3 regions of the Micromonospora sp. RL09-050-HVF-A genome follow, and region 2 is predicted to be linked to each of the others. Evidence: riboswitches for the same ligand, from Rfam matches in the RefSeq annotation. Region 2 holds a riboswitch; each other region holds the start of a gene.
The links. A riboswitch is a leader RNA that binds a small molecule or an ion and turns the genes downstream of it on or off. The one in region 2 is predicted to bind cyclic di-AMP.

Region 1 (9,758 bases), 4.0 Mb from region 2:
GGCCGGCGCGGCGTTGGTCAGCGTGGCGCTCGCGGCGGGCACCACGTTCGGCGGTGACGGCAACCCCGGTTACGTGACGCTTGTCGAGCACGCCCCGGGCTGGGACGGGGTGCGCACCCCGGGCCGGCTGGTGCTGTGGACGACCCTGCTGCTCGGCCTGCTCGCCGCCGGGGCGTTGACGGTGCGCGAGCCGGCTTCCCGGGCCGTGCGGGACGGGGAACCGGCACCGGGGCCGACCGGGGGGCAACCACCGGAGCCGGGGGCGGAGTCGGCCGTGCCGGGGGCGGAGTCGGTCGTGTCCGGGGCGGTGGAACCGGGAGCGCCGCCGACGCTGCGACCGGCGGACCCGGCCGTCGCGATGGTGGCGGACCGGGGAGCGCTGGCACCCTCGGCGGAGGGGGCCGTACCGGTGCGGGCGGCGGTGCCGGCGGAGGTGGTCGTACCGGGGCAGGCGCAGGCGGCGGCGCGACCGATGCTGCGGTCGGCGGCGTGGTCCGAACCGGCGGCCGAGCAGACGGCCCCCCGGAAGCCGGCCCCGAAGCGGGACGGCGGGCAGTGGCGGCTGGCCCGGTTGGCGTTGCTGGTGCCGCTGGTGCTGGTCCTGCTGGAAGGGGTCAACCGCACCCCGCACGTGCCGGCACCGGTGCAACCGGCGGTGCTGCGCGGGCTGACCGGCCCGGCGTTGGTGCTGCCCAGCGACGGTATCCGGGAGTTGCACGTGATGCTGTGGTCCACCGACGGGTTCCCCAAGGTGGTCAACGGGCTGGCCTCGTTCACCCCACAGTCCCAGGAGCGCATCCGGGCGGCGAGCATGACCTTCCCGGACGCGACCTCGGTGGCGTACCTGCGGCAGGTGGGGGTGCGCACGGTGGTGCTGCTGCCCGGTTGGGCGCCCGGCACCCCGTGGGCGGACGTGGCCGCCCGACCGGTGGACGGGTTGGGCATCAGTCGGGAAATGGTCGGCGAGGACGTCATCTACCGGCTCTGATGGCCGAGTTAGTTGGGAGCGCTTCCTAATTCGGCGGCGCAGCGGTTACTGTTGACTTCTTCTTCGGCAGCGGGAGCCAAGCGTGCCGGCGGGGAGCCAGGGCAGCTCTTCGCACCCGTCGACGTCCCCACGGGGCGTCGCACCCTCACCCTGGCATCCCGAGAGGAACCGCAGATGCGGAGAAGTCTCGTCGGCGCGGTCACCACCGTGCTGGCCGCTGCCACGGCCGTCGTGGCCGTACAGTTCACCGTCGCACCATCCACCGAGGCCGCCGCGGCGGCGGCCGAACCGTACAGCTGGAAGAACGTCCGGATCGACGGTGGCGGCTTCGTCCCCGGCATCGTCTTCAACCAGACCGAGAAGAACCTGATCTACGCGCGCACCGACATCGGCGGCGCGTACCGGTGGGAGCAGGCCAGCCAGTCCTGGACGCCGCTGCTCGACTGGGTCGGCGCGGACAAGTGGGGCTACAACGGCGTGGTCAGCCTGGCCACCGACCCGGTGCAGACCAACCGGGTGTACGCGGCCGTCGGCATGTACACCAACGACTGGGACCCGAACAACGGCGCGATCCTGCGCTCTTCGGACAAGGGTGCCACCTGGCAGGCCACCGCGCTGCCGTTCAAGAACGGCGGCAACATGCCCGGCCGGGGCATGGGCGAGCGGCTCGCCGTCGACCCCAACAAGAACAGCGTCATCTACTACGGCGCCGAGGGCGGCAACGGCCTGTGGCGCAGCACCGACTTCGGGGTCACCTGGGCCAAGGTGGCGAACTTCCCCAACGTCGGCAACTACCGGGCCGACCCCAACGACACCACCGGCTACCAGAGCCAGAACCAGGGCCTGACCTGGGTCACCTTCGACAAGAGCACCGGTACGGTGGGCAACGCCACGCAGACCATCTACGTCGGCGTGGCGGACAAGGCGAACCCGGTGTACCGCTCGACCAACGGTGGCACCAGCTGGGAGCGGATCGCCGGTCAGCCCACCGGCTACCTGGCCCACAAGGGTGTGGTGGACCCCGTCGGCGGCTTCCTCTACATCGCCACCAGCGACACCGGCGGCCCGTACGACGGGGGCAAGGGTGACGTGTGGAAGTTCAACCGGGCCACCGGCGCGTGGACGCAGATCAGCCCGATCCCGTCGTCCAGCAGCGACGCCTACTTCGGCTACTCGGGGCTGACCATCGACCGGCAGAAGCCGAACACCCTGATGGTCGCGACCCAGATCTCCTGGTGGCCGGACGCGATCTTCTTCCGCAGCACCGACGGCGGCGCGACCTGGAGCCGGATCTGGGAGTTCGGCAGCTACCCGGAGCGCACCAAGAAGTTCAAGATGGACATCAGTTCGGTGCCGTGGCTGACCTTCGGGGCCAACCCGGCCCCGCCGGAGGAGTCCCCGAAGCTGGGTTGGATGAACGAGTCGGTGGAGATCGACCCGTTCGACTCGAACCGCTTCATGTACGGCACCGGCGCGACCATCTACGGCAGCACCGACCTCACCAAGTGGGACACCGGTGGCCAGCTCACCATCAAGCCGATGGTCAAGGGCCTGGAGGAGACCGCCGTACAGGACCTGATCAGCCCGCCCACCGGGGCACCGCTGATCAGCGGGCTCGGTGACATCGGCGGGTTCCGGCACACCGACCTCGACGCGGTGCCGCCGATGCTGTTCACCCAGCCGGTCTTCACCACCACCACCAGCCTCGACTACGCCGAGGCGAACCCGGCGACGATGGTGCGGGCCGGCAACTTCACCGACGCCGACCGCCCCAACGACAGCCACATCGCGTTCTCCACCGACGGCGGGGCGAACTGGTTCCAGGGCAGCGAGCCGGGCGGGGTCAACAACGGCGGCACGGTCGCCGCCGCCGCCGACGGCAGCCAGTTCGTCTGGGCCCCGGGTGACGCCGGGCAGCAGGTCATCCGCTCGGTGGGCTTCGGCAACTCGTGGACCGCCGCCACCGGTATCCCGGCCAACGCGGTCGTCGAGTCCGACCGGGTCAACAAGAACAAGTTCTACGGTTTCAGCGCCGGCAAGTTCTATGTCAGCACCAACGGTGGGGCCAGCTTCACCGCCTCCGCCGCCACCGGCCTGCCGGCCACCGGGAACGTGAAGTTCAAGGCGGTGCCCGGCAAGGAGGGCGACGTCTGGCTGGCCGGTGAGGGCGGGCTGTGGCGCTCCACCGACTCCGGGGCCAGCTTCACCAAGTTGGCCGGGGTGTCGGCGGCGGTGAACGTCGGCTTCGGCAAGGCCGCCCCCGGGCAGACGTACCCGGCGGTGTTCACCTTCGGCACCGTCGACGGCAAGGCCGGCGTCTACCGCTCCGACAACACCGGCGGGGCCTGGGTGCGGATCAACGACGACCAGCACCAGTACGGCAACGCGGGCGAGGCGCTCACCGGGGACCCGAGGGTCTACGGCCGGGTCTACCTGGGCACCAACGGCCGGGGCATCCTGGTCGCCGACCGGCTCGGCAGCAATCCGACCACGCCTCCGCCCACCACGCCTCCGCCGACCACGCCCCCGCCCACCACGCCGCCCCCACCACGCCTCCGCCGACCACCCCGCCGCCGACCACGCCGCCCCCACCACGCCTCCGCCCACCACCCCGCCGCCCACCGGTGGGTGCGCGGCGACGTACCAGGTGACCGGGTCGTGGCCGGGTGGCTTCCAGGGCGAGGTGACGGTGCGGAACGCGGGCACCGCGCCGATCGCCGGCTGGACGCTCAGCTGGACGTTCGCCAACGGTCAGACGATCAACTCGCTCTGGGGCGGCACCCTGACCCAGACCGGGGCGCGCGTCTCGGTGCGCGACGCCGGGTGGAACGGCGCGCTCGGTGCCGGGGCCACCACCAGCGTCGGCTTCACCGCCAACGTCACCGGCAGCAACACCGTCCCGGCGGTCACCTGCACCAGCCGCTGACGACTATCAACTATCCGACACCTGCCGGCTCCCCCGATCCCGTCGGGGGAGCCGGCGCGTGTCCGGCCTGGGACCCGCCCGGCCGGTGGCTGATCGACTCAGTGGCGGCGATGGTGCGGCGTCGACCCCGGGTCTCTACCGCAACATCGCCCCAACGGAGTGGATCGAAGACGGCACAGGCCCCGGTCGGCGCCGAAGGGCGCGACCGGGGCCTGTGCGTGCCGTGGGACGGTCAGTCGTCCAGACCGACCGGGGAGTTGGGCCGGTCCACGTCGACGAACTCGATGTCGTCGGCGGCCCGGTCATCTCTGCTGCCGGCAGCCCGCGCGGCGGTGCCGGCAGCCCAGCCGATCGCCGCGCCGACCAGCGCCGCGCTGATCAGCAGGGTCCAGGGCAGGGCCGGGCGGCGGCCGGCGAGCGCGTCGAAGGCGAGCGTGGCCCGTCGGCGTGCCTCGTCGGCGGTCGAGCCGACCAGGTCACCGGCGTCGGCCAGTCCCGAGTCCCGGACCGACCTGGCGGCGTCCCGCACGCTGTCACCGGCGGAGTCGACCGCCGAGAGCAGGTGGTGCCAGGCCTGGTCGGCGATCCGCTCGGGCTTGCTGCGGCGCTCCAGAAGGTTGCTGCCGAACATCGTGATTACCTCCTCGAATGCCGAAGTCTGCGGCCACTTCGGACTTCGACGTCTCTGCGGCTCGTGACGGTACTCGCCCGCCCGGTCGTCCGCCCGTCCTCCCAGCAGTGCCCCACCCGACCGGGTCGCAAACCCGACGCGGACGGAGCGTGATCCCGGCCGGTGGAAATCATTCCCTCCTGGTCGACCCGGCCCGACCGTGACCTCGGACCGGTGGACGGGACTCGGCCTGTCCCGGCCGTGACGTCGGCCCGGTGACCGCGGTCACCGGGCCGACGTCACGGGGCTAGCGGACCAGGACCACCGACGTCGCGCGGGCGAAATCGTCGCCGTCGTCGTCATCGTCGTCGTCCCCGCCACCGCCGAAGCCGCAGGCGAGCACGAGAGCGAGCAGTGCGCCGACGCCGGCCAGGCCGAGCAGTCTCTTGAGCATCGATCCGTCTCCTCGATCGTGGTGACCCATCTCTCGCCCAGGCTAGGCACCGGGCACAACCAGCGCCGGGAGGCCGGACGGGGCTCGCCCGACCCTCCGCATCCGGCTCGGAGTGGACCCGGACCGCTACTCTGGGACGGTTGGAACGGCCCAGCTGAGCCGTTCGTCGGAGAGAACAGGACCAGCAACGGTGCGGGAAAGGACGGCCCGGTCCGTCCGGATCCGCGAATTGCTCATCCCGAGGGGTGGCGACCGAGGCCGTCGGAGGAATACTCTCGGTCGCGGCCCGCGTACTGATGAGGCGCCCGGGGACGGGCGAGTGGAGGTGCTCGCGTGAGCCTGTCGATCGTGAAGTCGGTCCTGCCGGCCGGTGTCATCGAGATCGCCCCTCGTGGCGAGATCGACGTCGACACCGCCTACGAGGTACGTGAGGCGATCGCCGAGGTGCTGGCCAAGGGCCGGCCCGCCCGGATCGAGCTCAACATGCGACTGGTCACCTTCATCGACTCCGTCGGGATCAGCGCGATGGTCGCCGGGTTCCAGACCGCCGAGGTCAGTGGGGTCAAGTTGATCGTCACCGAACCGAGCCGGTTCGTGCACCGGCAGCTCTGGGTCACCGGTCTGCTCGGTCTCTTCGGCGCTCCGGAGCCATACTTCGCCGGTGCCGCCACCCCCGAGGTGCTGCCGGGCGCCTGACCGCACCACCGGCCCCGCCTGAGCCCGCTGGCCTGGGACGTTGCCAGTCCGTCCCGGGTGCGGCACGATCGTGCGACCGACGACGGTCAGGAGGCCCGGTGGTCCGGCGGGAGAGCTTCAGCTACACGGTGCAGGCGCGCTGCGCACAGGCGGACGCGGTGGCCTTGCTGAGCGACCTGTCCCGGCAGGAGGAACTGCATCCCCTGATCGTCCGGGTGCGGCGGTTGCCCGCCCGGCCGGGCGCCCTGGCCAGCTATGCGATCACCGATCGGCTGGAGTTGGGGCCGCTGCGGTTTCCCGTCACCTATCAGGCGGATGTCCTGCAGGTCGGCGACGACGAGATCGTGACGGTGGCCCGACAGCAGCCGGGCACCACGGTCCGCAACCACACCCGGCTGCGGACGGAGGGTGACCTGCTGCGGATCGACGTGGAGATCACCCTCGCCGCGCCGGCACCGTTGTTCGGGTACGCCTTCCGGCAGGCCCGCGCCGCTCACCTCGGGCTGGCCAGCCGGCTCGGCGCGGTGCTGGACGGCCGGGCCGGCGACCCGTCTGCCGCCGGCTGACCTGGGGCCGACCTGCGACACCGGGCCCGACCCTGCGGTCGGGCGGTGTTCCGGTGGCCCGTCGGGCGGTCTTCCGGTTGGCTGTCGGCGGTGTTCCGGTGGCCCGTCGTGGACGGGCCACCGGGCCAGCTCAGTACATCGACAGGTGCACGTGGTTGGTGTGGTCGCTGGACGGGTCGCCGTTGCCCCCGCTGTACGCCTTCCAGCCGCTGCTCGGCAGCCAGATCCGCTTGAACCAGATCACGTAGAGCACGCCGAGCCGGTCGGCGTTACGGATGAAGTAGGCGGCGAGGTTGTTGCCGTACGTCCGGTCGCCGCCGCTGGCCACCCCGCCGAAGCCGTTCTTCTGCGCGGCGAAGTCGCACGCGCGGCCCTTGGGGTGTTCACCGGAACCACTGGGACGGTGGCAGGAGACGTACCGGGTGAAACCGGCCGCCTTGGCCTGCTGGAGGGCGTTGAGGGTACGCGGGGTGATGCAGCCGTTGGCCGGGGTCGGGTCGTTGACGCTGCACGACTCGGACGGCCAGGAACCGTCGGAGTTACGGGGCGCCCCCTTGGCGTTGCTGCTGGACGTGCCCTCCGAACTGCCGGAGTCGTTGGAGGAGGTGGGGGCCGGCTTGTCGGCGGCGGCCACGGCCAGCGCGCGTTCGGCCTGATCCTTCCGCTTGCCCATGGTGGCGACCTGCTTGCGCTGCTCGGTGATCTCCCGACTGACGGCGGCCCGGGTCCGGGCGGCCTGGTCCCGGGTCTCGATCATCTTGCGCAGTTCCTGGTCCTCCCGGGCCGCGACCGTCTCCAACGCCGACGCGCGGTCCATGAAGCCACCGGGGCTGTTGCTGTTGAGCAGGGCGGACATCGGCCCGAGGCGGCCGGTGCGGTAGGCCGCTCCGGCGATCTCGCCGACCTTGCCGGTCTGCGTGACCAGCTGGGCCTCGATGGCCTTGAGCTGGCCGTCCAACTCCTGCTGACGTCGGGTGGAGCGCTCGAGGGCGGTCTTCGCGTCGAGCCACCCCTTGCTGGCCGCGTCGAGCTGGTCGCGCAGGGCCGGGGTGCCGCCCTCCTCGTCGTCGCCGGGGGCGGCGAGGCGGGTGGTGGGCGCGGCGACGGCCGGGCTGAACGGCGCGGACGACACGCCCAGGGCGAGCGCCGTGACGACTGCGGCCAGTAGTCGCGTGGTGGTGCGTACGTGCATGTGATGTCCTTCCGTCAGCCGCCGACCGGGTTAGCTGACGGGTTCGGGACGGAAGATCCCTACCGCTGACGCGGATGCACCCCAGGAACGTGGTTCCCCGGTTCGCCCTGGTGGGCGATTAGGCGGCGGCCACTGCCGGCGCCGGTGGGCGCCGCCTGGCGGTGGCCGGAGCCGAGCCTACCGGTACGCGTGGGACAGCTGCCTACCTCGTGACTGAGGGTACGAGAGTGAATACTGCCAAAAGGTGTGAACGGCGCAAATTGCCGTTGATCTACAGCGCGATTCCCGGAGAGTGGGCCCGACCACCGGGCACGAGACGGCGGCCGGGTGGCAGGGCGGCGGCCCGGCCGCAGGGCGGCAGTCGGGGTCACCAGTGGGTCGGGCCGCATGCTCCGGGGGTCGCTCGGGGCTCGATCTGAAGAGTGGCGTGCTCGATGTGGAAGTCCTCCCGCAGGGCACCACGGGCGGCGGCGAGCACGGTGCCGGCCTCGGCGTCGCCGGCCAGGGTGAGGTGGGCCGAGGCGACGTCCATGCCGGAGGTGAGCGTCCAGACGTGCAGGTCGTGCACCTCGGCGACGCCGGGCACGGCGGTCAACCGGTCGTGTACGGCGGTCACCGGGAGATGCTCCGGGGCGGCCTGCACCAGGATGCGCACCGCCGCCCGCCCGAGCCGCCAGGTGCGGGGCAGGATGAACACGCCGATCGCCACGGCGACCACCGGGTCGGCCCACCACCAGCCGGTGCCGGCGATCAGCAGCGCCGCCGCGATCACGCCGAGGGAGCCGAGCAGGTCGCCGACCACCTCCAGGTACGCCCCGCGCAGGTTGATGCTCTCCTTGGCCCCCTCGCGCAGCAGGCCGAACGCGACGAGGTTGGCGAGCAGGCCGAGCACCGCCACCACCAGCATCGGGCCGGCCAGCACCTCGGGTGGCTCGCCGAAGCGGCGGACCGCCTCGATCAGCACGTAGATCGCCACCCCGCTGAGCAGGACGGCGTTGGCCAGCGCGGCGAGCACCTCCAGCCGGTAGAGGCCGAAGGTGCGCTGCGGGTCCTGCGTGGCCCGCCGGGTGGCGGTGATCGCCGCCAGGGCCATCCCGATGCCGAGGACGTCGGTGAACATGTGGCCGGCGTCGGAGAGCAGGGCCAGTGAGCCGGTGCCGAACGCGGCCACCGCCTCGACCACCATGAACACGGCGAGCAGTCCGAAAGCCGCCCAGAGCCGACCGCGGTGCCGGTGTGCGGCGTTACTGACCGTCGCACTGTGGTCATGACCTGCGCCCACGTCCACACCTTCCGTCGCCGCTGCGGACCCGATCCAATCTATGCTCACATCGCTATGTATGCAAGTGACAGCCGGGCCTTCGGCCAGGAGCGACAGCAGGGGCCGTCGACCCAGCACGACAGCGGGGTCGCCGACGACCCAGAAGCGTTCGGTGTGGCCCTCGACCAGGGGCCGGGCCGATCGGGGCCGGTGGCTCAGCCGGTGGGGTCGATGGTGGTGAGGCGCTGGGTGGCCCGGGACAACGCGACGTAGAGCGTCCGTACCCCCGAGCCCGGATCGGCCCGGATCTCCCCGGGGCAGACCAGCACCACCCCGTCGTACTCCATGCCCTTGGCCTGGAGACTCGTCACCACCTGAAGCCGCGCCCCGCCCCGGTCGCCCAACCAGCCGGCGACCTCGTCGCGGCGCGGCACCGGCGTGATCACGCCGACCGTCCCGGCCACCTCGGCCAGCACCGCGTCCACCGCGTCCACCGTCGCCGGGGCCAGCTCCGCCGCCGGCACGTGCAGCGCCACCGGCTCCACCCCGGTGGACCGCACCGCACTCGGCAACTCCAGGTCGGGATAGAGCCGGCGGATCTCCGCCGCCGCCACCGCGAAGATCTCCGCCGAGTTGCGGTAGTTGGTGGAGAGCGTGAACCGGTGCCGCCGCCGCCGGCCCAGCGCCTGGTCCCGGGCCCGGTCCAACTCCTGCTGGTCGCCCGTCCAGGCGGTCTGCGCCGGATCACCCACCACCGTCCAGGAGGCGAGCCGACCACGCCGGCCGACCATCCGCCACTGCATCGGCGAGACGTCCTGCGACTCGTCCACCACCACGTGCGCGTAGTCCCGGTAGTCCTCGGGCCGTTCCCGGGCCGCCGCCCGGGCCGCGCGCTGCCGCTCACCGAACGTGCTCAGCTCCCGCACACCGCCGGCCAGCTGGAACGGGTCCCGGTTCGCCTTCTTCGGCCGCACCGGCCGGCCCAGCAGGGCGTCCAACTCGTCCAGGAGGGCGATGTCGGCCACCGTCAGCCCCTCGACGTCCAACGACCGGTACGCCGCGACG
Region 2 (9,758 bases):
GCCGGCGGCGGCCGGGACCCACCAGGAGAGCACGTCGCCGGCCGGGGTGCCGGCGAGGCCGGCGGTGACGGCGGCGACCACCCCGGCGGCGACCACGGGCAGCAGCCAGCGGCGCGGCTGGCCCGTGCCGCCCGCCGGGACGGCTTCGGTAGCCGTCGGCGCTCCGGCGGCGTCGGAAGCCGCACCCGCCGGGGCGGGGACCCGGGCCCGGCGCAGGGCACGCACCGCCACCAGGGCGGTGATCAGGGCGCAGCCGACCAGCCAGATCAGGAACGTCACCGACGGGCGCAGCCCGAACAGGAAGGACGCGTGGTAGAGCACCGTCCACAGCGCGAAGCCCAGCACTGCCGCGTCGGTGACGACGGCCGGGGCGGCGGCGAGCGCCGACCGCAGCCGGTGCGCGGGCTGCGGCCGTGCGGCGGGGGGTGGTGCGACGGGCGGAGGCGCGACGGCAACGGGGTCGGCGTTCGGCACGGATCGTCCTTGTCGTCGTGCGGGCACGGTACGCGAGAGTCGTACGGCCGGCGGGCGGCGGACGGTCGCCCGGCTCCGGTCCGGAAAGCAGGGTAACCGCAACCATCGTCCGTCGATGGCCGGTGGGCGGCGTGGCGGTGTCCCGGAGTTGGCCGGGTGGGGTGGATGCCGGGTCAACCGGACACCGGGGCCGCCCGCGGCCGGGGCACGGTGCCGTTCGCGGTGAGCCCGATGGCCACCGACTCCACCAGCAGGTCCAGGTAGGTCGGGGTCAGCGGGGTACGGGCGATGGCCAGTCGCCAGTACAGCGGCCCGACGATCAGGTCGACCGCCGCGTCGGCGTCGGTGTCGGCGGGCAGCTCGCCGCGCTCCACCGCCAGGCCGATCAGCCGGCCGCCGATCTCCTGCTGCTTGGCCCGCAGCAACTGCTGCAGGGTCTCGTCGATGGTCGGGTTGCGGGCCGCCTCGGCGAGCAGGTCGGGGATGATCTGCGAGGCCAGCGGGTGGCTCAGCGCGTGGGCGACCACCTGGAACAGCAGCGTCAGGTCGCCGCGCAGGCTGCCGGTGTCCAGCGCCGGCAGTTTGCTGCCGGCGGCGGCGACCACGGTCTCGATCACCAGGTCGAGCTTCGAGCTCCACCGCCGGTAGATCGCGGTCTTGCTGACGCCGGCCCGGCGGGCCACCGCCTCGATGGAGAGCCGCCCGTATCCGACGGCGGCGAGTTCCTGCATCAACGCGCGGCGGATGGCCCTGGTGATGTCGCCTCTCAGCACTGCGGCACCGGCCGGCGCACGCCTCTTGTCGCTGGTCATCGGGGACTCTTCGCACCTGTCACGTGGGCCAATGTAGCGCAACGACGGTACGGTTGCGTCCCGACGTGTTATGGACTACCGTCCACGCAGCGACGAGGCTGCCCCGGCACCGCGCCGACCCACAGTTCCCATCGTCGCGCGCATCCCGTTGGTACGAAAGATCGGAGCGCCCTTCCCATGGCCACCACCGCGCTGGTCGACCCCGAAACGGGCCTGACCCAGGCGCAGCTGGCCGCTCGGCACGGACTACGGGTCGCCGGTGAGCGCCCCTCTCTGACCGAGTACAGCCGCAGACTGTGGGCCTACCGGCACTTCACCGCCGCGTACGCCAACGCCAAACTGGTCGCTTCGTACAGCAACGCCAAGCTGGGCCAGATCTGGCAGGTGCTCACCCCGCTGACCAACGCCGCCGTCTACTACCTGATCTTCGGCGTGGTGCTCGGGCAGAACACCATCCCGAACTTCATCGCGTACCTGACCACCGGGTTGTTCATCTTCAACTTCACCCAGAGCGCCGTGCTGGCCGGCACCCAGTCGATCAGCGGCAACCTGGGGCTGATCCGGGCGCTGCACTTCCCCCGGGCCTGCCTGCCGCTGGCCGCCACGTTGACCCAGTTCCAGCAGCTGCTGGCCTCGATGATCGTGCTGGTCGGCATCGTGCTGGTGACCGGCGAGCCGCTCACCCTGGCCTGGCTGATGCTGCCGCCGGCACTGCTGCTCCAGGCGGCCTTCAACGCCGGGGTCGTGATGGTGGTCGCCCGGATGGGTTCCAAGGCCAGCGACCTCAAGCAGGTCATGCCGTTCATCCTGCGCACCTGGATGTACGGCTCCGGGGTGCTCTACAACGTCAAGCTGTTCGACCGGCTGCCCGAGTGGGCCTCGACGCTCATCCAGTTCAACCCGATCCTGGTCTACATCGAGCTGGCCCGGTACGCCCTGCTGGAGCAGGCGCCACTGCTCAACGAGTCGCTGACCCAGCTCTGGCTGGTGGCGGCCGGCTGGGCGATTCTGGGCGGGATCGCCGGGTACGTCTACTTCTGGCGCGGCGAACAGGAGTACGGCCGTGGATGACCGGTACGAGACGTCCAACGACGTCACCGTGACCCTGCCCCGGGTCGTCGAGCGGATCCCCACCGTGGTGGTGGACGACGCACACGTGATCTACCGGGTGCACAAGGGCGCCGGGGGCGGGAGCACACCGGTGGCCGCGCTGCGCCGGCTGGTCAAGCGCTCCTCCGCGCCCAACATCCAGGAGGTGCACGCGGTCAAGGGGGTGTCCTTCACCGCGTACCGGGGTGAGGCGATCGGATTGATCGGCAGCAACGGCTCCGGCAAGTCGACCCTGCTGCGGACCATCGCCGGGCTGCTCCCGGTCAACCGGGGCGCGGTCTACACCCAGGGCCAGCCGTCCCTGCTGGGGGTGAACGCCGCCCTGCTCAACGACCTGTCGGGTGAGCGCAACGTCACGTTGGGCTGCCTGGCGATGGGGATGCAGCCCGACGACGTGGCCCGGATGACGCCGGAGATCATCGAGTTCTCCGGGATCAACCAGCGGGGCGACTTCGCCAGCCTGCCGATGCGGACGTACTCCTCGGGCATGGCGGCCCGGCTGCGGTTCTCCATCGCCGCCGCCAAGAAGCACGACGTGCTGCTGATCGACGAGGCGCTCGCCACCGGCGACAAGGGCTTCCGTAAGCGCAGCGAGCAGCGGGTCCGGGAACTACGCGAGGGGGCCGGCACGGTCTTCCTGGTCAGCCACCAGCTCTCCTCGGTACGGGACACCTGTGAACGGACGATCTGGTTGGAGTCGGGGCTGATCCGGATGGACGGGCCCACCGACGAGGTGATCCGGGCGTACGAGGCATTCGCCAACGGCAAGTAGTATTCCGGGCGCACGTACGGCATCGATCCGATGCTCCACGGACCGCGTCGTCCCGTTGGGGCGGCGCGGTCCGCGCGTTAAGGTTCATCCCGTCGCCACGCTGGCGCAATCCTTCGTTCAGGGTGACCCCCGGGACGCGTGCAGACATCCCCCGAGAGTGAGGATCGGCAATGACGCAGGACCACACCACTGGCCCGGACGCCACACCGGAGACCCCGGCACCGTGGCGGCCCTCGCGGACGGTGGCGGTGGTGCTGGCCGGAGGCACCGGGACCCGGCTCGGCCTGGGCATCCCGAAGCAGTTGCTGAAGATCGCCGGCAAGCCGATCATCGAACACACCCTGGCCGTCTTCGAGGCCGCCCCGGAGATCGACGAGATCATCGTGCTGATGGCCACCGGGCACGTCGCCGACGCCCAGCAGATCGTCGACAAGGCCGGCTTCCGCAAGGTCAGCAAGGTCATCGAGGGCGGCGAGACCCGTAACGCCACCACCCGGGCCGCCCTGGACGCGGTCGGCGACGGCGACGTCAACATCCTCTTCCACGACGCGGTCCGCCCACTGGTCAGCGCCCGGATCGTCCGCGAGTGCGTGAACGCGCTGTGGAGTTACTCCGCCGTCGACGTGGCGATCCCCTCCGCCGACACGATCATCCAGGTCGACGAGGACGAGTGCATCACCGACATCCCGGTCCGGTCCCGGCTGCGCCGGGGGCAGACCCCGCAGGCGTTCCGCTCGGGCACCATCCGGGAGGCGTACCGGCGGGCCGAGGGCGACCCGGACTTCGCCGCCACCGACGACTGCGGTGTGGTGCTGCGTTACCTGCCCGGCACCCCGATCAAGGTGATCGACGGGTCGGACGAGAACATCAAGGTCACCCACCCGGTCGACGTGCACCTCGCCGACAAGCTGTTCCAGCTCGCCGCCGCCCAGGCCCCCCGGCTGTCGCACCGCAGCTACACCGAGGAGCTGGCCGGGCGCACGATCGTCATCTTCGGCGGCAGCTACGGCATCGGGCACGACCTGGCCGAGCTGGCCCGGGGCTACGGCGCGCAGGTCTTCGCGTTCAGCCGCTCCAGCACCGGCACCCACGTCGAGCAGACCGGCGACGTCGAGGCCGCGCTGAAGACCGCGTTCGAGGCCACCGGCCGGATCGACCACGTGGTGGTCACCGCCGGCATCCTGGAGAAGGGCGCGCTGGCCGAGATGGACGAGGAGACCATGGACCGGGTGCTCCAGGTCAACTTCGTCGGCCCGGTGATCGCCGCCCGGCAGTCCCTGCCGTACCTCCAGCAGACCAAGGGTCAGCTGCTGCTCTACACGTCCAGCTCCTACACCCGGGGCCGGGCCCAGTACGCGCTCTACTCCTCGACGAAGGCGGCGCTGGTCAACCTGACCCAGGCGCTGTCCGACGAGTGGGCCGAGTACGGCGTCCGGGTCAACTGCATCAACCCGGAGCGCACCGCCACCCCGATGCGTACCAAGGCGTTCGGTGAGGAGCCGGAGCACACCCTGCTGGCCGCCGAAACGGTCGCCCAGTCCTCGCTCGACGTGCTGATCTCCGACCTCACCGGTCAGGTGATCGACGTCCGGCGGGCCCCCGGCGAGGCGGCCCCGGTGCCGGCGCAGCCGACCGCGGCCGAGCAGGACCGGCTGCCCAGCGGCGTCGACGCCGGCTGACCCGACCCCCGGAGACGGTACGACATGCGTGGTGAGCTGGTCAGGAAACTGATCGCACGGTGCCTGACCACCGGCCTGGCCGTGGTCGCCTTCCTGGTGGTGGCGTTCACCGGGGCCACCGGTTGGGGCCTGGCCCTGGCGGTGGCCGCGCTGGCCGCCGCCGGCTACGAACGTCGGGTCCGCCCCGACGCCGACATCGTCGCCGAGACGGTGCTGCTGGCCGCCGGCATCCTGGTCGGCTACGCCCGCCGGCTCGACGACGGGTTCGACCCGGTGCTGGCGCTCACCGCGCTGCTGCTGCTGGGCCTGGTGCTGCTGGTGGGACCGCTGCGCGATGCCGGCAACCTGGAGATCCGGGCGGCGAACCTGCCGGTGCGGGCGTGGACCCCGCTGGTCGCCGCCCGGCTCGGCGGCGTACTGCTGGGGCTGCTCGCCGTGGTGGCGGTGGCCGCCGCGTTCGCCCTGCCTGCCGTGCTGGCGCTGGTCGTCGTGCTGGTGGTCGCGGCCGGCTGCGGTGCGGTCGGCCTGGACCTGGCCCGGCGGCGGTTCCGGCCGTCGGGCGGGGGCGGCCCGGTGACCCGGGCGCTGCGCGCGCACCAGCCGGAGTTCCTGCTCTACTTCTCCGCCCCACCCGGCTCGGAATACCAGGTCACCATGTGGCTGCCCTACCTGGAGCGGCTCGGCCGGCCGTTCCTGGTGCTGCTGCGGGAGCCGGAGTTCCTGCCCACGATCGCCGCCGCGACGAGCGCCCCGGTGGTCTACTGCCCCACCCTCAAGGCGATGGACGAGGCGCTGGTGCCCAGCCTGCGGGTGGCGTTCTATGTCAACCACGGGGCGAAGAACAGTCACTGCATCCGGTTCACCCAGCTCACCCACGTGCAGCTGCACCACGGCGACAGCGACAAGGCCCCCAGCGCCAACCCGGTCTCGGCCATCTTCGACAAGATCTTCGTGGCCGGTCCGGCGGCGATCGAGCGGTACGCGCGGGCCGGGGTGGAGATCCCCGCCGAGAAGTTCGTCGTGGTCGGCCGCCCGCAGGTCGAGGCCATCGAGGTACGCCGGGAGGCCCGCCCGCTGACCGCCCCGACCGTGCTCTACACCCCCACCTGGACCGGCCACCACGCCGACGCCAACTACTGCTCGCTGCCGGTGGCCGAGCCGCTGCTGCGCCGGCTGCTCGACCGGGGGGCCACGGTGATCCTGCGCGCCCACCCGTACACCGGGCAGAATCCGGCCTCGGCCCGGCAGTTGGCCCGGCTCACCGAACTGCTCGCCGCCGACCGGACCCGCACCGGCCGGCAGCACCTGTGGGGGGCGGCGGCCAGCCGCGAGCTGAGCCTGACCGAGTGCGTCAACCGCTCCGACGCGCTGGTCTCCGACGTCTCCGGGGTCATCTCCGACTACCTCTACTCCGGCAAGCCGTACGCGGTGACCGACCTGGGCGTCGACGGCGACGAGTTCCTGGACCGGTTCCCGCTGGCCCGCTCCGGTTACGTGCTGCGCCGGGACATGGCCAACCTGGACGAGGTGCTGACCGGGCTGCTGGACACCGACCCGTTGGCGGCGGCCCGCTGGCAGACCCGCCGCCGTTACCTGGGCGACTTCCCCGCCGACGCGTACGCCGAGGGTTTTCTGGCCGCGGCCCGCCGCGAGCTGGAACCGGGCTGGGCCCCGCCGACCCCCCGTGCCCCCGCCGCCCCCTCTCCCCCCACGCCTGACCCGCACCCGCCTCCGCCCACACCCGCTCGCGCCCGCACCCGCCTCCGCCCGCACCCGCCTCCGTCGGCAAGATCGTGCTCGATCCATGTTGTAGTGGCCTTCTCGCAGGAGGCCACTACAACCATGTTCGAGCACGATCTTCGTCCGGCCGGCCGGGTCGACCCGGGGACAGCGAACCGCCCCGGCCACCCGTGGTCGGGCGGCCGGGGCGGGTGGGGTGGCTCGGTCAGGCGGAGTAGCCCCGGGTGGCGATCCAGTTCGCCAGGGTGGTCACGCTGACCCAGTAGGCCGGCAGCGACGGGTCGGCCGAGTCGGCGATCCGCACGGTACGACCGTTGTCCCGGTAGCCCACGGCGGCGATGTAGTGGCCGCCGGGGAAGGAGTGCCAGCCGCCGTCGAGGTCGGTGGCGTCCCCGGCCACGTTCGCGACCACGGCCCGCTTGTCGGCGACCGCCGTGACCACGTCGGCCCGCAGCCGGTCGATCTGCGCGTCGCTCGGCGTGCCGGCGAACATCCTGGTCCGGTACGGGTCACCCTTGACCACGGCGTTGAGCACCCGGGTGGTGTCCTCGGCCGAGTTGGTGCCCATCTCGGTGGTGCCCAACAGGGCGGCGAGGTCGTCCTGGCCGCGCTCGATGCCGGCCGCGCTGAGCGCGTTGCGGACCGCCGCCGGGCCGCAGTAGTAGTAGGTGGTCTGGGCCTGGTAGTCGTAGCGCAGGACCTTCGACGACGGCGGCTTCGGGGCCGCCTTGCGGGTCAGGTCCGGGTCGGCGGTGGCCCTGGCCTTCGCCCGGGTGACGCGCGGCGACGGGGCGTCGCTCGCCGACGGGCTGGCCGAGGGGGTGGCCGACGGGCTGGTCGGGGCGGGGACGGCGACCCGGGCCTGGGCGCGGCTGGCGACGTCGTCGAGGCGGGGGCGGTCTCGGCCACGGCGGTGGCGCGCTGCTGGTCGGTCGGGGCGTCGTCGACCCCGGCGGCCAGGGCGGTGCCACCGGCGGCCAGGACGAGGACCGCCGCCGAGCCGACGACCATCCGGTACGGGCGTCGGGTGCCCAGTAGGCGGAGCTGTCGTTTCATGTGGTGCTTCACAGGGTGTTCCTCCACGGGGCGAGGCGGCGGGCACAACCCATCGGCACGCGGCGGACACGCCACGCGCGGATCGGGTGTTGCGCCGCTCGTTCGGCAGGGACCGCCCGACGGGGGGCCGGGCGGATCGGCGGCTCGCCCGGCAGGGGCCGGGCGGCGGGGCACAGAGCCGGGTCAGCGCGTCGGGCGCGACGGTCCGGCGGTGCCCCGGCACCGAGGTGGAGGAACTACCGAGGGGGTGGGGTCATGCTGCACGAGGAGGGAACTCCTTCCTTTGCCGCCGACCGGGTTAGCTGACGGATTCGGGCGGGAAGATCGCCCTACCCCGGGCCGTGGCCCGGAGATTCACCCCAGGTGGTGCGTGTGGGTCCCCGGTTCGTGACTGGCACGATTGAGCGGGTCGGCACGGCGTCGCCTCTTGCGATCGGAAACCGCACCGGACCGCAGCGACACTACTGGCCGGTTTCCCCCCTCGCCAAGCCCGTTGAGCTGCACAAACATGGGCTGGACGAGTCAGTTTCGGGGCACTCGGGCACTGACCCGCCACGCGTGGGACGGTCGGAGCGCCCGGGCCCGTCCAGGCGAAAACCCGGACGGCGGGGCACCGACCACCGATGATCGTCGCAGTCGATGTGACCGACTGTGACCAGGTGTCCGGTTTCCACCCGCAGTGACGGCACCCACAACCCGCAGATAACAATTCAGTCCCGCCGACCCGCCGACCCGCCGACCGGTCCGGCTTCGCCAACCAGCGGCCGGCCGACCTGACGGCCGGGTCAGCCGACCCGGGCCGGACGCCAGCGGGTGGCGGGGGCCGGGCGGGTGGCGGACGTCGCCGGACGGGGCAGTGGGACCCGGGTCGGCCGCCACCGTTGCGCCGCCGCGTGTGCCTCGGCAGCCAGCGACCGGGCCGCCTCGGCGGCCAGTTCGGCGTTCCGCCACGCCGCCCGTTCCCGCCCGACCGCAGCCCGGTACGCCGTACGCCGGTCCTCGCGGACCGCGCGGGCCAGCATCACCTCGTGCTCGACCGGGTGCCGACGCGGGTCCCAACCGTCGCGGTGCGCGAAGACGTCCCGCAGCCGCTCCACCGACAACTCTCCCCGCCAGTGCGCCGCCACGGCCTCCTGGTGCAGCCACCGCTCCCGACCGGCGTACTCGGCGGGCGTGCGGGGAGTACGCGGGCTGGGCAGCGCCCGGGCACCGGTGAACCGGCGGGCCAGCGTCTCCGCCTCGTCGTACGCCTGCCAGGCCCGTTCCAGGGCGTCGTGGGCCGCCAGCCAGGCCACGCGGTGGTGGCGGGCCCTCCGGGCGGCTCCGGAGGCGGCGACGGCCACCTCCTCCGCGTAGCGACGCAGGTCGGCGACGGGGGGTGGGGCGTCGGATGCCGGCGCGGCGGCAGTGGCTGCGGCGGCCGGTTGGTCCCGCTCGGGCCGGGCCACCAGGATGGTGATCCCGGTCAGCGCCAGGACGAGCAGCGCGGACCAGATCACGGTGGCGGTCGGGACCTCGATCAGGAACTGGGAGAGCACGGTGTTCACGGTCGACACCTCGCAGGCGGGATGCGGAAGAGGAGGCCGTACCGGCGGCGGGAACATCCGGCCGGACGGTGCGGGTGTGGTGCGTGGCGGAGGCGGTCGCGGGTGGGTCGGCCCCCGCGTGGGCGGTCAGCCCGCCGGGGGTGCCCGGGGGGCGGTGGCGACGGGTGTTCGACCGGCCGGCAGCGCCGGGGGCGGGGCGCTCCGTGCGACGCCGGCCGGCACGACGGCGTCGACCCGGTCTGCCGTCGGCACGGCCAGCACCACGGCGGCCCGGTCCGCTGCCGGCACGGCGAGCACCACGGCGACGGCCCGATCTGCGGCGACGCCGGCCGGGTCGGCCTCCTGCCCACCGCTGCGGATGCCGGTCGGGGTGGCCGGGGCTCCGGCCGCGTGCAAGGACAGCGACGCGTCGACCGGCAGGGCGGCTGCCGCCGGCCCCGGGTCGAACGACGCCGGGCCGGGCAGCGACGGGCCGGCGACGGCGAACGCGATCGCGACGGCCAGGCCGGTCAGCAGCCGGGACCACCAGCGGGCGACCCACCACAGCGGACTGGTGAGTGCGGCCGGG
Region 3 (9,758 bases), 1.7 Mb from region 2:
GGCCAGGTGCCGCTCCCGGCAGAAGGTGAGGACCCGCTCGTCGTGCGGGTCCAACTGGTGTCTGCCGGCCATGTCCGTTTCCCGTCCCGTGCGGGGCGTCGCCCCGGTTCAGCCCCGATCATGACATCATCCGCCCGGCCCGGCCCGACCCTGGCCGGGCGGGGAGGATGAGGCGTCGGACAGGGCACCAGGTCGGCCGGGCAGCGGCGGCCCGGCGGCCCGACGGCGTTGGGCCAGGCGACCCAGGTAGATCAGCGCACCGGCCAGCACACCCATGTCGTCCAGGTAGATCGGGTCGGGCAACACGTCGACCGGCAGGACCGTGTAGATGAGCGCGCCGTAGAAGGCCACCTTGCCGCCCACGCCCAGCGTGCCGAGCAGCCGTCGGGTGCGGATGACCCGTACCGCCAGCAGGACCGCGCCGACCAGCGTCGCCAGCGCCAGGATGCCGCCGACGACCACGAGCGCCCACATCTCCCGGGACATGCCCGCAACGCTAGCCCAGCCCGGCCCGTCGCGCCGGATTCCGTCGCCGACCCGACGGGCCGACCGGTCGCGGTCGGGTCAGTAGGCGGCGACAGCGGCCCGGCCGCGTGCCACGGTGGGGTTCTCCCGGGTGGTTTCGACCGACGGGCGCGGGCTGTCCGCCATCGGCAGCACCGACTCGGCCCGCTCCGGCCGGCGCTCCCGCGCGGCGAACGCCTCGTCCCGCAGGCTGCGCGCCGCCGCCCCGGCCAGGTCGGCAGCCCGCCACGCCGCCTGTTCCCGGGCGACCGCCGCCCGGTGCCGGGCGGCCAGGTGGTCCCGGGTGGCGCGGCGCAGCACCAGTTCCTGCTCCACGGGGTGCCGGCGCGGGTCCCAGCCGGCTCGGTGGGCGAGGGCGTCGTCGAGTTGCGCGTCCGACAGCTCGCCCCGGCGGTGTGCCTCCTCGGCGGCCCGGTGCAGCCAGCGCTCCCGGTCGGCGTACTCGGCCGGGGTCTGCCCGGTGTGCGGCAGCGGCATGGCCGCGGCGGCGGCGAGCCGACGCAGGTGCGCCTCGGCCGACTCCAGGGCCGTCCAGGCCGACTCGACCTCGTCCTGGGTGGCCAGCCACTCGGCCCGCAGCCGGCTCGCGGTGGTGCCCGCCCGGTCGGCCGCCACGGCGACCTCCTCGGCGTACCGGGTGTGCTCCCGGTCCTGTTCGGTGCGCTCCCGATCGTCGGGCAGGGCGGCGTCGCGGAACCGGCGGGCCACCGCCAGCCGGAACCGGTCGGGACGGACGACCAGGGCCGCGACGGCGACGGCCGCGACGGCGAGCAGGATCAGCCAGATTCCGGCGGCGGCGGGGACGTCGGGCAGGACGGCGGAGAAGACGGTCTGCATCACCAGCACCTCACGGTGGAACAACGATGTGGACGGACGGGGGCCCGGTCGGGGCGGGAGCTACGGGCGGCGTGTCCTCAACGGACCGGATCCGGCCGGCCCACCTCGGACCGGGGCGCGGTCGGGGACGGGGACCAGGAGGGCCGCGCCGCTCAGTGCCGGGGCGGGCCGCGCCGGCCGGTGGCGTCCCGGGCCGGGTCCGGCGTCGCCACGTCCACCCGGGCGGCGGGCCGGACCGTGGGCTCGTCGGCGGATCCGGCCGGCAGCGGCCGGCTGGGCCCGTGGGCGGGTCGCCCGGCACCGGGACGGGTCTCGGTGGACGCGTCGTCACCGGCGCAGGTGACGGCGGGTAGCTCGGCCACCCGCGAGGTCACCACGAGCGGCTGGGCGGCAGCGGCGGCCGGGCCGCCGGTGGCGGCGAACAGCCCGCCGAGGCCGACGGTGAGCACCAGGGCGGTGACCGCCAACCGGGTCAGGTCGCGCAGCCTCGACACCCAGACGGGCCGGGTGGAAGCTGGGCGGATCACCCGTCCAACCTATCCCCACCCGGCCGTGCGCGCAGCGTCGGCGACCCGATCGGGCCAGTGACCCGGGCCACGGTGTGCCCTGTGGACGGACCGTTCCCAGCAGGGATACGCGCGCTGACCTGCTCCCGGATGCATCGACGGCGATGAGAATGCCGACAGTTTCCGTCCGGTCGGTCCGGGCAATTGGCCGGCGGCGCGACATCCTGCCGCGCCGGGACCGAACAGACCGGAGGAGACACCATGGGAGTACGTCGTCAGGTCGCCGCGGCCGTCGCCGTCGCCACCGCGACGGTGCTGGCCACCGCCGTACCCGCGCAGGCCGCGCCGACCGCCGTCGACACCGGGCCACTCACCCCGGTCGCCGACGTCGACGTCGAGCGGTACGCGGGCGACTGGTACCAGGTCGCGGCCATCCCGGCGATCTTCGAGATCCAGTGCTTCAAGAACGTCAAGGCCCGGTACGACGTCCAGCCCGACGGCACCGTCGGGGTCCGCAACACCTGCCAGACCATCGTCGGCACCACCAGTGCGGTCACCGGTCGGGCCCGCAGCGAGAACCCGCCGGCCGACTCGGCGTTGACCGTGTCGTTCCTCAAGCTCGGCAGCCGGTGGCTCTACCTGGGTGGGCCGAACTACGTGGTGATCGGGCTCGACCCCGACTACCGCTGGGCGGTCGTCGGTGACCCGGACCGCAGCACCGGCTTCGTCCTGTCCCGGGAGCCGGCGCTGACCGGGGCGCAGACGACGGCGGCGAAGGCGGCGCTCACCGCCAACGGCTACGACCTCTGCGACCTCCGTACCACCCGGCAGGACGGCGGCGCGCGGGCCGGCAGCTTCTGCTGAGCCGTCCCCGGGCCGGTTCTGTCGAGCCGTCCCCGGGCCGGTTCTGCTGAGCCGTCCCGGCCTGGGGGCGCGGTCTGGGTGCCGCCACCGCGCCGTGGCCCGGATGAAGCACCGGACGCCCGACGGCCCGCCCACGCACGCACCGGGGGTGGGCCGTCGACTCGGCACCGGTCACCTGGGCTGCCGCCTGGGGCGTGGTCGCCCGGGCTGTCGCCGCCGGGTTCGGGCGGGCAGGTGGGCTGATGCCTCAGGCGTCGGTCGGGTGGGCCGTGGGCCCCGACGCCTGAGTCGGCGTGGTGGGGGTGAAGAGGGCGAGCAGGGCACCGACCTGGCGGTCGGCCTCGGCGGGGTGCCGGAAGTGACCGCTCGGGTCGATCGTGTACTCGTTGCGTCGGCCGACCCGGGTACGCCGCAGGTAGCCACCGGTCTCCAGGTCCGCCACGATGGCCTGGGCGGCCCGCTCGGTCACCCCGACCTCCTCGGCGACGTCCCGCAGCCGGGCGGTGGGGTTGCGGGCGATGGCGAGCAGCACGTGACCGTGGTTGGTGAGGAACGTCCAGTTCCGGGTGCTCCCGGTGCCGCCCGTCGTCGTCGCCATGACGTCATCGTATGGCCCGTACCTGGGAGGCCCGCCGTCGGCCGCCGGGTCGACCGTGGGCCTCGACCCCTGGTCGACATCGTGGCGACCAAAGCCTGAAACGTGGATCACGAAATCTTGACGTACCTTTCGCTGCGTGTGACCGTGGGAACACGGCCGTCGTCGCCGCCGGCCGGCGTGACCAGGTGCGATTCCGGACCGAGGTGAGGCAATGGCCCCGATCACTCCGACCCAGGCGCTGGCCGAACTACAGGCGGGCAACCGGCGTTTCGTCGCCGGGGAGCCCCACCACCCCAACCAGGGTGCCAGCCACCGGGCCGCCGTCGCCGACGGCCAGCATCCCTTCGCCGTCATCGTCGGCTGCTCCGACTCCCGGCTGGCCGCCGAGATCATCTTTGACCGGGGTCTGGGTGACCTCTTCGTGGTCCGGACCGCCGGGCACACCGCCGGGCCGGAGGTGCTCGGCAGCGTCGAGTACGCGGTGACGATCCTCGGCACCCCGCTGGTGGTGGTCCTCGGGCACGACTCCTGCGGGGCGGTGCAGGCGGCCCGGGAGGCGGCCCGTACCGGCACCCAGCCCCCGGGGCACCTCTACTCGGTGGTCGCCGCCGTCGGGCCGAGCCTGCGTCGCGCCGACCAGCAGGGAGTGCACGACATCGACGGGATCGTCGACATCCACATCGCGCAGACCGTCGAGGTGCTGCTCGGCAACTCCCCGGTGATCGCCGCCGAGGTGGCCGCCGGGCGGTGCGCGGTGGTCGGCATGTCCTACCGCCTCGCCGCCGGTGAGGTCCGCCAGGTCGCGCCGGCCCACGAGGCCGCCGCTCCCGCCACCCGGGCGGCTGCGCCCACCACCGCGGCGGCCGCTGCCGTCGTACCCGGGCCGGCCGTGCCGACGGGTGTCGACGCCGTGCCGACCGGCGAGCCCGCGGCCGTCCCCGGCTGAGGCGTACCACGCACGACGAAGGCCGCCCGGCTCAGCCGGGCGGCCTTCGTGCTGGTGAGGGCCGGCTACAGCAATGACACGTGGACGTGGTCGGTGTGGTTGGAGGGCCCGGAGTACGAACTCCAGCCGTTGGCCGGGAACCAGATCTGCCGGTTCCAGATCACGTAGTAGATGCCCAACCGGTCCGAGTTGCGGATCAGGAACGCGGCGAGGTTGTTGCCGTACATCCGGGTGTCGTTGTTGTGCCACGGGCTGAAGCCGCTCTTCTGCAACGACCAGTCGCACGCCTTGCCCTTGGGGTGCTCCCACGGCCCGCCGGGGCGGTAGCAGCCGACGAACCGGTTGAAGCCGGCCCGCTTGACCTCCTTGTACATGTGCAGCGTGCGCGGGGTGATGCAGCCGGACGTGGTGGGGTCGTTCTCGCTGCACGACTCGCCGCGCCAGTCGCCGTCGGCCGTCTGGCCCGGGGCGATCCGGGCGACCGGCGAGGTGGCGTCGACCAGGCCACCGGTGAAGCCCCGACCGCCGACCAGGGCGAGCGCCTTGTCGGCCTCGGTCTTCTTCTTGGCCATCAGGTTGGTCTGCTTCTGCTGCTCACGGACCTCGGTGTCGACGGCGAGCTTGGCCTGCTCGGCACGCTTCTTGACCTTGTTGACCTCGGCCAGCTTGCCGGCGTTGACCATGTTCAGCTCGTCCAGGGCGGCGGCCCGCCGGACGAAGGTGTCCGGGGCGTTGCTCTCCAGCAGCGCCGCGACCGCGCCGACCCGACCCGTCCGGTACGACTGGGCCGCGATCTCGTTGACCTGCGGAGCCAACGCCGCCAGCTCCTGCTCCGCCTTCTCCACCTCGATGGCGTACTCGAGTTGGCGCTTCTTGGACTTCTCCAGCCGGTTCTTCGCTGCCGAATACTCCCGGTTCGTCGCCTCGATGACGTCGGTGAGCAGCTTCGGCTCCTCGTCCTCCTCGTGCCCCGAGGGGGTGGGCGCGTTGGGTGCTGCCGCCGCGGGGGAGGCGGCGGGCCCGGCGACCAGCGCCAGGGCGGCGAGCACGGCCACCACCGGAGTCCACCAGTGGCGTAGGGGTGCCGTCACAGTTGTCCCTTCCGTCGACCGCCGACCGGGTTAGCTGACGGGTTCGGGACGGAAGTGGCCCCTACCGCTGGCGCGGATTCACCCCAGGTGCTCGGTTCCCCGGCTCGCCGTACGGCGATTGGGCGGTGGCACCGCTGGCTCCGGTGGGCGCCTTCGGCGGTGACCGGCAGCGAGGTTACCCGAGAGTCGTACCGGGGATCTACGGTCACAACCCGGCAAAATGCGTATTTTCCCGATAGCGAGGGGTAATCAGTGACGCGACCGACAGCCGCGACCTCACCTCCGGTCACACAGCGCAGTGTCACCATGCGGTGTCCGTGCTCCTTTCCGGGTCTGGCCACCGTGCGGGGGCCGGGGTGGACGGTTCGCCGTGCCGGGGGCCGCTCAGCGCCGCCAGCGCCTCGGCACGGTCGGGGGCGGGGCGTGGGGTGGGCGTCGGTCCGGTCGCGTCGGCGTCGGCGGGACCGCGCCCGGCGGTGACGACGAGCGCGGCCAATCCGGTGGTCAGCGGCACCGCCGCCACCAGCCCCAGGGTCGCCACCGCGCTGCGGACGATCTCCTGGGCCAGGAACTCGCTGGTCAGGATCTGGCTCACCGGCCGGCTGTCGGCGGTGAGCAGGAGCAGCAACGGCAACGAGGCCCCCGCGTACGCCAGCACGATCGTGTTGACCGTGGACGCGATGTGCGCCCGCCCGACCCGGGTCGCCGCCCGGTAGAGCTGCAACCGGGACAGCCCCGGATTGGCGTGCGCCAGCTCGGTGACGGTGGCCGACTGGGTGACCGTGACGTCGTCCAGGACGCCCAGCGAACCGATGATGATCCCGGCCAGCAGCAGTCCGTGCAGGTCCACGTCGCGCTGGTACATCGACAGCGTGGTGGCCTCCTCGCTGCCGTACCCGGTCAGATGGGTGGCGGCGGTGGCCAGCGTGCCCAGGACGCCGGTCAGCACCAGGCTGCCCAGCGTGCCGAGCACCGCCACCGAGGTCTGCGCGGTGACCCCGTGGGTCAGGTACAGCACCACGAACATGATCAGCGCGGCGCCGGTGACCGCGATCGGCAGCGGTGCGCCCCCGGCGGAGATGCCCGGCACCACGAAGGTCAACAGGATGGCGAAGCTCGCCCCGAGGCCGGCCAGGGCGGCCAGCCCGCGCAGCCGGCCGAACGCGACGATCGCCGCCGCGAACAGGGCGACCAGCCAGAGCAGCGGCATGCCCCGCTGGTGCTCGGCGATGTGGTAGCTGCTCACCGACGGGTCGGTGGGGTCGGCCAACGCGACCAGCACCACCTCGTCGCCGACCGCCACCGTCGGTGCCCCCGGCCCCGACGGGACCGGCGTCTCGACCTGCTCACCACTGTCCGGGCCCTGCCCGACGGTGACCGTCACCGTCCCGCACGGCCCGTCGGCCGCCCCCGACGGGCCGTCGGGGGTCTGCGGGGCGGGCGGGCACGGCTCGGTCACCACCCGGGTCACCGTGCCGTGGTAGCGGGGCACCTGCTCGCCCTGGTCGATCTTCGGGGTCTCCCCCGGCCAGAGCAGCAGCGTGGCGATCACCGTGACGACGATGAGCGGCACCACCGTCATGACGAGGATCCGCCGCACCCGGGGTGGGGTGGACGGAGCGGGACGGGTGTGGTCGGCGCCCATGTGCGAGTACTCCCAACGATCCGGGACGGGATACGTGTCAGCCGGCCAGCCGGTTCATCCACGGGCGGCGGGTCGTCGGACGATGGTAGCCAGCACCAGGTCGGGCCGCGCGGTTCACGTGCTGGTGGCAGGCCCCGCCACCGCTGCGGCGGGTACGCCCGTGTCGGGTGGCCGACCCGTCCGGGCCCGCCGGTCGTCCGGGACGGCTAGCGTGGAACCGTGCGGCGGGCGGGAACGACGACGGCCGGGCGGTGGCTGCGGCTGCTGCTGCTCGTCGGCACCCTGCTGGGGCTGTCCGCGATGCACACCCTCGGCCACGACGCGCACCCGGCCGCCGGTCATCCCGCCGACGGTCGGCCGGTCGGCCACTCCACGGTCGGCCACTCCACCTCGGCGGACCGGGCCTCCGTCGGGCACGACACCCCGGTCGAGCGCCCCCACCGGACGTCCGTCGTGTCGCCGGTCATGGACCGGGGGGACCTGACCGGTCCGGTACGGCTCGCGATGGTGACGGCCCGTCCCCTCGGGTGCGGGGCCGGATGTGTGGTGGTGCTGCCCTACGAGCCGACCGGCTCACCGGCCACCGGGTGGAGCGTCTGCCTGGCGGTGCTCGGGGCGCTCACCGTGACGCTGCTGGTGCTGCTCTGCGCGGTGCGTACCAGGCCGGCCGGGGTGGCCCGTCCGCCGTCGCGGCCCCGGGAGCCGCGCGCCCCGCCACCGCGCCCGCTCGGGCTCCGGCTCGCCACGGTGTCGGTACTGCGCAGATAGGACACCCGGGCGCGGCTCCGCCGTGTCCGCCGTCCGTCTCCGTCGTACCGAAAGGTCTGCCCGTGTCCACTCGTACCCTTGCCCGTCGCGCCGCCCTGGCCGGCGTCGCTCTCACCACCGCGTCCGCCCTGACCGCCTGCGGTGGGGGCCATTCCTCCGACGGCGGCCACGGCCGTCCGGCCGCGGGCACCGCCCCGGCCGCCTCCGTGTCCGCCGGGGTCGCCCCGGCGGACGTGATGTTCGCCCAGATGATGATTCCGCACCACCAGCAGGCGGTACGCATGTCGGAGCTGGCCGGGAGCCGGGCCGCCGATCCGGAGGTCACCCGGCTGGCCGAACGGATCCGCGCCGCCCAGGCCCCGGAGATCGCCACCATGACCGGGTGGCTGACCGCCTGGGGCCGGCCCGTCCCGTCCGGCGGCCCGGCCGACGGTCACCTGCCGGGGATGGACCACGGCATGCCGGGGATGATGTCCGACGCCGACCTGGCCCGGTTGGAGGGGGCGACCGGTCGGGACTTCGACCGCCGGTTCCTCACCCTGATGATCGCCCACCACGAGGGTGCGATCACCATGGCCCGGCAGGAGTTGGCGGACGGCCGGCACGCCGGGGCCAGGGCCATGGCGCAGCAGATCGTCACCACCCAGCAGGGCGAGATCGACACCATGCGCAAGATCCTCGCCCGGCGCTGACCGCCACCCGTGAGGCGTCGCGGGGCCGGATCCCACCGGCCCCGCGACGCCGGGCAGTCCGCCCGTCCGATGCCCCGCCGACCGCAGGTCGCCGGACGGGCGGGCCGGTCAGCCGCGTTTCATCAGGCGGCCGACGGCGGCCATCATCTCGGCGGCCATCTCGTCGGCGCGGCCCTCGGCGGCCCCCTCGTGCATGCAGTGCCGGGCGTGGCCGTCGAGCAGCCCGAGGGCGACCTTGTCCAGGGCGGCCTGCACGGCGGAGATCTGGGTGAGCACGTCGATGCAGTACCGGTCGTCGTCGACCATCTTCTCGATGCCCCGGACCTGCCCCTCCACGCGGCGCAGCCGCGCGAGCAGTTGGTCCTTGCTGGCGGTGTAGCCCCGGACCGGGGTGCTCGGTGTGGTCATGGCGACCAGGATAGCGTACCCCCGGGGGGTATGCTACGGTCGCAGGGTGACGTACCCCTGGGGGGTATGTTGGACGAGTGGAGGGAAGAGCCGCATGATCACGAACTACCAGGTGAAGGGCATGACCTGCGGGCACTGCGTCAGCGCGGTCAGCGCCGAGGTGGGTGCCCTCGACGGTGTCACCGACGTCCAGGTCGACCTGGCCTCCGGCCGGGTCGCCGTCACCAGCGACCGCCCGCTGGACACCGCGTCCGTGCGGGCCGCCGTCGACGAGGCCGGCTACGACCTCGTCGAGGCGTGACGGTCCGGGGGGACCGGTGAACACACCGACCAGGCTGGGCGGATTCGCCCTCGCCCTCGCGGTGGTGTTCGGCGCGGCGTACGGGGTCGGCCAGCTGACCGGCCCCGTCACCCCGCCCGCCGAGACCCGCCACGACCCCACGAACACCCCGCGACCCGTCCCCAGCCCCGTTGGCCCGGAGCCCACCACCGACCCGACGCCGAGCGTGCCCGTCACCGGCACCGGCGGGGCCGGTCACACCCACGGTTGACCGGAGGTGCCGCGATGACCCCGAACACGTCGAACCTGCCCACCGCACCCCACCTGATCGAACTGGCCATCGGCGGAATGACCTGCGCGTCCTGCGCCGCCCGGATCGAGAAGAAGCTCAACCGGCTCGACGGCGTCGAGGCGAGCGTCAACTACGCCACCGAGAAGGCCACCGTCCGGTACGCCGACGGGGTCACCCCCGACGACCTGATCACCACCGTCGAGAAGACCGGCTACACCGCCGTCGTCCCCCCGCCGCCCACCCCCGCCGGCACGGAACCGGCCGCAGGGCCGGTCGACGAGCTGGGCGCCCTGCGGACCCGGCTGC

Region 1: it holds a riboswitch for cyclic di-AMP, as region 2 does, so the genes downstream of both, J7462_RS12090 (hypothetical protein) here and J7462_RS29895 (C39 family peptidase) in region 2, are expected to answer to the same signal.
Region 3: it holds a riboswitch for cyclic di-AMP, as region 2 does, so the genes downstream of both, J7462_RS22570 (hypothetical protein) here and J7462_RS29895 (C39 family peptidase) in region 2, are expected to answer to the same signal.

The regions. Positions count from the first base shown of each region.
Region 1 covers NZ_JAGKQP010000002.1:2,826,401-2,836,158, reverse strand. Annotated here, with positions in the region: gene J7462_RS12120 (hypothetical protein) at 1-988, shown strand, start outside; gene J7462_RS32955 (cellulose binding domain-containing protein) at 3,636-3,914, shown strand; gene J7462_RS12105 (hypothetical protein) at 4,832-4,978, opposite strand; gene J7462_RS12100 (STAS domain-containing protein) at 5,312-5,674, shown strand; gene J7462_RS12095 (SRPBCC family protein) at 5,773-6,240, shown strand; gene J7462_RS12090 (hypothetical protein) at 6,371-7,432, opposite strand; cyclic di-AMP (ydaO/yuaA leader) riboswitch at 7,436-7,567, opposite strand; gene J7462_RS12085 (cation diffusion facilitator family transporter) at 7,800-8,714, opposite strand; gene J7462_RS12080 (AAA family ATPase) at 8,909-9,758, opposite strand, start outside.
Region 2 covers NZ_JAGKQP010000002.1:6,823,392-6,833,149, reverse strand. Annotated here, with positions in the region: gene J7462_RS29925 (DUF6077 domain-containing protein) at 1-474, opposite strand, end outside; gene J7462_RS29920 (TetR/AcrR family transcriptional regulator) at 648-1,286, opposite strand; gene J7462_RS29915 (ABC transporter permease) at 1,464-2,357, shown strand; gene J7462_RS29910 (ABC transporter ATP-binding protein) at 2,350-3,168, shown strand; gene J7462_RS29905 (bifunctional cytidylyltransferase/SDR family oxidoreductase) at 3,339-4,847, shown strand; partial or broken gene J7462_RS29900 (CDP-glycerol glycerophosphotransferase family protein) at 4,872-6,560, shown strand; gene J7462_RS29895 (C39 family peptidase) at 6,793-7,689, opposite strand; cyclic di-AMP (ydaO/yuaA leader) riboswitch at 7,916-8,060, opposite strand; gene J7462_RS29890 (hypothetical protein) at 8,429-9,190, opposite strand; gene J7462_RS29885 (hypothetical protein) at 9,317-9,758, opposite strand, start outside.
Region 3 covers NZ_JAGKQP010000002.1:5,082,686-5,092,443, forward strand. Annotated here, with positions in the region: gene J7462_RS22535 (TIGR03618 family F420-dependent PPOX class oxidoreductase) at 1-72, opposite strand, end outside; gene J7462_RS22540 (YkvA family protein) at 127-486, opposite strand; gene J7462_RS22545 (hypothetical protein) at 565-1,362, opposite strand; gene J7462_RS22550 (hypothetical protein) at 1,515-1,889, opposite strand; gene J7462_RS22555 (lipocalin family protein) at 2,130-2,732, shown strand; gene J7462_RS22560 (helix-turn-helix domain-containing protein) at 2,980-3,330, opposite strand; gene J7462_RS22565 (carbonic anhydrase) at 3,542-4,276, shown strand; gene J7462_RS22570 (hypothetical protein) at 4,342-5,367, opposite strand; cyclic di-AMP (ydaO/yuaA leader) riboswitch at 5,371-5,502, opposite strand; gene J7462_RS22575 (YibE/F family protein) at 5,669-7,012, opposite strand; gene J7462_RS32480 (hypothetical protein) at 7,232-7,780, shown strand; gene J7462_RS32485 (DUF305 domain-containing protein) at 7,843-8,472, shown strand; gene J7462_RS22585 (metal-sensitive transcriptional regulator) at 8,581-8,880, opposite strand; gene J7462_RS22590 (heavy-metal-associated domain-containing protein) at 8,975-9,181, shown strand; gene J7462_RS22595 (hypothetical protein) at 9,198-9,431, shown strand; gene J7462_RS22600 (cation-translocating P-type ATPase) at 9,446-9,758, shown strand, end outside.